2 linked regions of the Thermus aquaticus genome follow. The protein of the gene in region 2 binds, or shares a complex with, the protein of the main gene of each other region. Links are inferred from orthologs where the notes say so. Each region holds a gene or a part of one and is shown on either strand. Other genes may lie near its edges. The genes, in order: BVI061214_RS06685 and uvrB.

Evidence for each region.
Region 1: the proteins of uvrB (region 2) and BVI061214_RS06685 are in contact, whole or in part, in a crystal structure (PDB 7EGT), measured with the Thermus thermophilus proteins. The link is inferred for Thermus aquaticus from one-to-one orthologs. Residues at the interface, in WP_096411307.1 of Thermus thermophilus: Glu23, Leu25, Arg26, Asp27, Gly28, Glu29, Arg30, Phe31, Arg55, Glu326, Asp327, Phe328, Glu379, Ser382, Gln383, His398, Gly400, Arg401; in WP_096412145.1 of Thermus thermophilus: His654, Arg656, Phe657, Gln666, Asp668, Glu669, Lys680, Arg681, Leu682, Ser683, Lys685, Tyr686, Ala687.

Annotation. Positions count from the first base shown.
Region 1 is NZ_LHCI01000106.1:1,029,959-1,033,198, reverse strand. The notes cover bases 59-2,994. They hold BVI061214_RS06685 (ATP-dependent helicase), read right to left. Parts: upstream 2,612-2,994; coding sequence 506-2,611; downstream 59-505. Other genes in these bases: BVI061214_RS06690 (hypothetical protein), read right to left, coding at 59-495. In the rest of the region: more of BVI061214_RS06690, read right to left, coding at 1-58. UniProt on the Escherichia coli protein: A helicase with DNA-dependent ATPase activity. Unwinds DNA duplexes with 3'-5' polarity. Translocates on single-stranded DNA with 3'-5' polarity. Initiates unwinding more efficiently from a nicked substrate than double-stranded DNA.
Region 2 is NZ_LHCI01000106.1:440,563-443,816, forward strand. Bases 38-2,987 are described here. They hold uvrB (excinuclease ABC subunit UvrB), read right to left. Parts: upstream 2,537-2,987; coding sequence 539-2,536; downstream 38-538. Other genes in these bases: BVI061214_RS03340 (E3 binding domain-containing protein), read left to right, coding at 38-542; BVI061214_RS03350 (S-layer homology domain-containing protein), read right to left, coding at 2,633-2,987. Outside these bases: more of BVI061214_RS03340, read left to right, coding at 1-37; more of BVI061214_RS03350, read right to left, coding at 2,988-3,254. UniProt on the Escherichia coli protein: The UvrABC repair system catalyzes the recognition and processing of DNA lesions. A damage recognition complex composed of 2 UvrA and 2 UvrB subunits scans DNA for abnormalities.

The sequences.
Region 1 (3,240 bases), 590 kb from region 2 along the record:
CAGGGCCACGTGCCCCCGGGCCCTTTCGGGCAGGCGGGCCAGGAAGCTATCCCCCTCGGCGAAGCTCCCCGCCCCCACGGAAACCTGGCCAAGGGCCCGGAGGAAGGGGGCGAGGCCCAGGCGCAAGGGGCCAAGCCAAAGGGCTTTGGACCCCGGGAAGAAGGCGGAAAGGAGCCGGTCCAAAGCGAGCCCCTCCGTGTAATGCCCCACGAGCCCCAAGGCCCCCGGCACCACCAGGTCCACCAGGCCCGCCCGCTCCGCCTCGGCCTCGAGGCGCATCCCCTCGGGAGGCGGCGAGGCCTCCTCCAGCACCATCCCGGCGAAGTCCAAAGGCCTCAGGCAGGGAAGGGCCGCCCAGGGGTCCTGGTCCTCCACCGGGTAGGGGAAGAGGGGGAGGCGGCTTGCGGCGATCTCCGCCGCCAGGGGCCCGAAGAAGGCCGAGGCCTTCCCGTAGAAGACGGGAAGGGGCCTTGCCTTGTGGTAGGGGGGCCACATCCTTCGCCTCCTAGGCCGGCCTCAGGTCGGCGTACTTCAGGGAGAGGCGCTTGAGCCCCACCCCCTCAAAGTGCACGGTGACCTCGTCCCCGGCCGCCGCCACCACGGTCCCCGGGCCGAAGCGGGGGTGGACCACCTTCTCCCCACCCCTAAAGGCCCCGGGCAGGGCCCGGTGGGGCGGCGGGGTGGGCTTCCTGGAGCTTTGGCGGTAAGGGTCGTAGACCTCGTAGAGGCCCTCGTCCACCTCCTCTAGGAAGCGGCTTGGGCGCACGGGCTCTAGGCGGCCGTAGATCTCCCGCTCCTGGGCGTAGGAGAGGTAAAGCCGCTCCTGGGCCCGGGTGACCCCCACGTAGAAGAGGCGGCGCTCCTCCTCGAGGCCCTCCTGGGTGGAGAGGGAGGAGCGGTGGGGCAGAAGCCCCTCCTCCACCCCCACCAGGAAGACCACGGGAAACTCCAGCCCCTTGGCGTTGTGGAGGGTCATGAGGGCAACCCGCCCCTCGGCCTCGGCGGGCTCCTCCGCCCGGGCCGTGAGGGCCACCTTGTCCAGGAAGTCCATGAGGCTTTCCGCCTCCTTGGCGGCCCGCAAAAGCTCCTCCACGTTCTCCAGGCGGTCCTCGGCGTCTTCGGGGTAGGCCTCCTTCAGGTAGGCGGGGTAGTCGGTGGCCAGGAGGAGGTGGCGGAAAAAGGCCTCCGCCGGGCCGAAGGCCAGGTCCATGAGCTCCTCCATGAGGGCCAGGAAGGCCCGCAGGGGCTCGGGGCGGGGAAGGGTCCGCGCCGCCACCTTCAGGGCCTCAAAGAGGGGCAGGCCCCGCTCCTTTGCGATGGCCTGGACCTTCTCCACCGTGGCCGGGCCGATTCCCCGGGGCGGCGTGTTCAGGACCCGCTTGAGGCTCACGGCGTCCAGAGGGTTCAGGCTCAGGCGGGCGTAGGCCAAAAGGTCCTTCACCTCGGCCCGCTCAAAGAAGCCCACGCCCCCCACCACCCGGGCCGGAATGCCCCGGCTGGCCAGGGCCTGCTCCAGGAGGCGGCTTTGCGCGTTGGTGCGGTAGAGGACGGCCACCCGGTCAAAAGGGGGGCCAAGCCGCGCGATCTCCTCGGCCACGAAGCGGGCCTCGTCCCGGGCGCTTTCCGCCCGGAAAAGCCGCACGGGCTCCCCGCCCTTTTTCACCGGCCTCAGGGTCTTCTCCAAGCGGAGGGCGTTCTTAACGATGATGGCGTTGGCGAAGCGGAGGATGGCCTCGGTGGAGCGGTAGTTGTCCTCGAGGCGGTAGACCCTGGCCTTGGGGTAGTCCTGGGTGAAGTCCAGGATGTTGCGGATGTCGGCCGCCCGGAAGGAGTAGATGCCCTGGTCCGGGTCCCCCACCGCCATGAGGTTGGCCTCCTCCCCCGCCAGAAGCCGGGTGAAGCGGTACTGGACGGGGTTGGTGTCCTGGTACTCGTCCACGTGGATGAAGCGGGCCCGCTTCCTGACCCGCTTCAGGACCTCTCCGTCCTCCTCCAGAAGCTTTAGGGCATAAAGGAGAATGTCCCCAAAGTCCAAAGCCCCCTGGGCCCTCAGGGCCTCCTGGTAGCGGTGGAGGACGTCCTGGAGCCTCCCCCGGGAAAGCCCGGCGTAGAACTCGGGAAGCTCCAAAAGAAGGCGCTCGGGGGGCACCCCCTGGTTCTTGGCCCGGTCCAAGAGGCTCTTGATGGGACCGGGCTTGGCGGCGAGCCCGAGCTCTTTGAAGATTTCCTTGAGCAAAGCCGTCTGGTCGTCCTCGTCGTAGACCACGAAGCCGGGCTTCAGGCCCACCCGCTCCCCGTAGACCCTGAGGATGCGCAGGGCGGCGGCGTGGAAGGTGGAGACCCAAAGCTCCCCCGCCCCGCTCACCATGGCCTTCAGGCGGGCCTTCATCTCCTCGGCGGCCTTGTTGGTGAAGGTGACGGCTAGGATCTCCGAGGGGAAGACCCCGCGCCTGGCGATGAGGTAGGCCACCCGGTGGACCACGGTCCGGGTCTTGCCGCTACCCGCCCCCGCCACCACCAAAGCCGGGCCCTCAAAGTGGAGGACGGCCTGGCGCTGGGCCTCGTTCAGGGAGGAGAGCAGGGCCTCTTCGGAGGGATGCGCCTCGCCCACGGGGGTGAGTCTACCACGGGGTAGACTCTAAGGCATGGAGCTCTACCCCACGCCCGAAGGCTTCGTGGGCGAACTGGCCCGAGGCTTCACCTTTGGGAGCGCGGCCCGTCCGGCGGCGGGCCTGGGCGAGGCCCTTCTCGCCCGAGGCATCAAAAGGGCGGTGGTGGGCCACGACGCCCGCTTCCTGGCCCGGGAGATGGCGGAGGAGGCCGCCCGGGTCCTCTCGGGCCTGGGCCTGGAAACCCACCTTCTCCTGGGCCCCGCCCCCCTTCCCCTCTTCGGCCTGGCCCTGGAGACCCTGGAGGCGGGGGGCCTCTACCTGACGGCAAGCCGCAGGCCCGCCCGCTTCCAGGGGGTGAAGCTCCGCCTGGGGCCCGGAGAGCCTCTTCCCGGAGAGGCCCTCACCCTGCCCGAGACCCTTCCCGAGCCCGCGCCCTTCGCCCCCCTGGACCTGCGCCAGGCCTACCTGGAGCGCCTCCTGAAGGACCTGGGGGAGGCCCCTAAAGGGAAGGCCGGGGTGGTCTACCTGGACACCATGGGCGGGGCGGGGGGCGGGGTCCTGCCCCAGGCCTTCCGCGCCCTGGGGCTTGCGGCGGAGCTTCGGGAGCTCCACCCCCTCCCCCACCCCC
Region 2 (3,254 bases):
CCGCCCAGGAGGCCCCTGAACCCGAGGCGCCTCCCGCCCTCGAGGAAGCCCTCCCCACCCAGGAGATCCCCCCAGGCCCTCTCCTGGGGGTGGCCCCCGTGCCCGCGCCCGCCCAAAGCGCCCCCCTTCGGGTCTTCCGCCGGAAGGTGGACCAGACGCGTCTAGGGGAGGCCCTGGCTGCCTTCCACCGGGTCCACGGGGTACCGGAAACCCCTCTGCCCTTCCTCCTCAAGGCGGCGGAAAGGGCCCTCGCCGAGCTGGAGCTCCCCCATAGGCCCCTCCTCGGCCGGGTGGAGGGGGAAAGGGTCAGGGGCCTCAGGCCAAGCCCGGCCTTCCTGGCCCTTTTCCACCAGGAGGGCGGGGAAGAGGGGGAAGGCCTCCTCTGCTTCTTCGGCGAGGAGGAGGTCCACACGGGCCGGCCCAGCCTCTTCCTGGCCCCCGACGGGATCCTCGCCGTCTCAGGGCTGGATGCCCCCCTGGCCAGGAAGCTTCTGGAGCGGGTGGCCCTCTACCTGGAAGACCCCGTCCTCCTGTTGGCCTAGCGCCTTCTCCGCCGCCTCTTCCCCGGAAGGGCTTCCGGGGCCTTCACGCCCTGGAGCCTGGCCTCCAGGGCTCGGATCTCGTCCCTAAGCGCCGCCGCCCGCTCAAAGTCCAGGGCCTCCGCCGCCTGCCACATGAGAAGCTCCAGCTCCGCCAACCGGGCCTTGAGGTCCTCCTCTTCCGAAGGGAGCTCAAAGGGGGCCTCCCCGTACCCCTCGGGGCGGATCACCGCCCGCACCCCCTTCTCCACCGTCTTGGGGACGATGCCGTGCTCGAGGTTGTAGGCCTCCTGGATGGCCCGCCTCCGGTTGGTCTCCCGGATGGCCTTCTCCATGGCCTCGGAGACCTGGTCGGCGTAGAGCCAGACCTCGCCCCTGGCGTTCCTGGCCGCCCGGCCGATGGTCTGGATGAGGCTCCTTTCGCTCCTGAGGAAACCGGTCTTGTCGGCGTCCAGGATGGCCACCAGGCTGACCTCGGGGAGGTCCAGGCCCTCGCGGAGGAGGTTGATCCCCACTAGGGCATCAAAGTGGCCCAGGCGCAGATCCCGGATCAAGGCCTGGCGCTCAAAGGCGTCCAGCTCGTGGTGGAGGTAGCGGGCCCGGATGCCGTGCTCCACCAGAAAGTCGGTGAGCTCCTCGGCCATGCGCACGGTGAGGACCGTGACCAGGGTCCTCTCCCCCCGCTGGGCCCGCTCCCGGATGCCCTCCATGAGGTCCAGGATCTGGTTCTCCGTGGGCTTGACCCGCACCAGGGGGTCCAATAGCCCCGTGGGCCGGATGATCTGCTCCACCACCCGGCCCGAGTGCGCAAGCTCAAAGGGCCCCGGGGTGGCGGAGACGAAGACCACCTGGGAGACCTTCTCCAAAAACTCCTCAAAGCGCAGGGGGCGGTTGTCCAGGGCCGAGGGCAGGCGGAAGCCGTAGTCCACCAGGGTCTTCTTGCGCGCGTAGTCCCCCCGGTACATGCCCTGGAGCTGGGGCACGGTCACGTGGGACTCATCCAGGAAGACCAGGAAGTCCTCGGGGAAGTAGTCCAGGAGGGTGAAGGGGGGCTCCCCGGGGGCCTTGCCCGTGAAGTAGCGGGCGTAGTTCTCCACCCCCGGGCAGGTGCCCATGACCCTCAGCATCTCCAGGTCGTAGAGGGTGCGCTCCTTGAGGCGCTGGGCGTAGAGGACCTCGCCCCGTTCCTCAAAGTAGCGGACCCGTTCCCAGAGCTCCTTCTCTATCTCCTTCAGGATCTCCTCCAGCCCCTCCGGGGAGAGGTAGTGGGTGGCGGGGAAGAGGACGAAGCCCGGAAGCTCCCGCAAGCGTTCCCCGGTGATGGGGTGGACCTGGAGGATGCGCTCCACCTCGTTGCCAAAGAGCTCCACCCGGATGGGCTCGGTCTCGTAGGCGGGGAAGACCTCCAGGACCTCCCCCCTGGCCCGGAAGCGGCCCGGGGAGAGGTCTATCTCGTTCCGCTCGTAGCCCAGGTCCAAAAGCCTCTCCAAGAGGGCCTCCCGGGGGTAGCGCTGGCCCCGTTCCACCACCAGGTTCCGCGCCCGATACTCCCTCGGGTCCCCCAGGCCGTAGATGGCGGAGACCGAGGCCACCACGATCACGTCCCGCCGGGTGAGGAGGCTTCGGGTGGTGGAGTGCCTTAGGCGCTCAATCTCCGGGTTGATGCTGGCGTCCTTCTCTATGTAGAGGTCCTTCCCCGGCACGTAGGCCTCGGGCTGGTAGTAGTCGTAGTAGCTGATGAAGTACTCCACGGCGTTCTCCGGGAAGAGCTCCCGGAACTCCGCCGCGAGCTGGGCCGCCAAGATCTTGTTGGGGGCGAGGACCAAGGCGGGCCGCCCCAGGGCCTCAATGACCTTGGCCATGGTGACGGTCTTCCCCGTGCCCGTGGCCCCGAGGAGGGTGACGTAGCGCTCCCCGTCCCTCAGGGCCTCTAAAAGCTCCCCTATGGCCTTGGGCTGGTCCCCCTTGGGCCCTGGCCCCCGGTAGCGGAAGGTCATCCCTTTGAGTATAGGGACTGGGGTCCCCAGCCCGGCAAGGCCGGGCTGGGGTGAGAAAACCCCCGCCCCTAAGGGGCGGGGGAAGGGGCCTAGGGCCTAGAACCTAGTGGTGTAGGTGACCCGGAAGGTGCGGGCGTGGTCGCCGAGAGAGGTGATGTACTCCCCGTAGTCGGCGCGGAAGTCGTAGTAGGACCAGGTCACGTTGAAGCCGGCCACGGAGCCGCTGACGGAGCCGCTGTTGGTACCGTTGTTCGAGTAGAGGCGGTCGTCCGACGGGTCAAAGGCCCTGTTGACAGCCCCCACCCGGATGCTGGCCACGTTGGACGCCCGGTACTCCCCGTAGCGGGCCTCCAGCTTGGAGCCGGGGAAGAGGAACTCGCCCAAGGAGAGGCCCACGCTCCACTTGAGCTCCTCGACGGGGCTCGGGCCGACCGTCTGCCGCGTCTGCCGCGCGGCCACCTCCCCGGTGAGGCTGGGCTTGAAGGGGAGGCCATCCAGCTTGAGGCTGGCCTGGAGGCCGCCCTTCAGGGTCTCGTCGCCTTGGGTGTTGAAGTTGGGCTCGTGGTAGCGGAAGAGGATCTTGTCCAGGCTCAAGGGGCCCAGGGCGAGCTTGTAGTCCCCGTAGACAGCGAGGCCGAAGTAGGGGGTGGGGGTAGAGGCGCTCGGGAGATTGTACGTGCCCTGCAGGGTGAGGTTGAGGTCCTTGACCAGGGCGTCC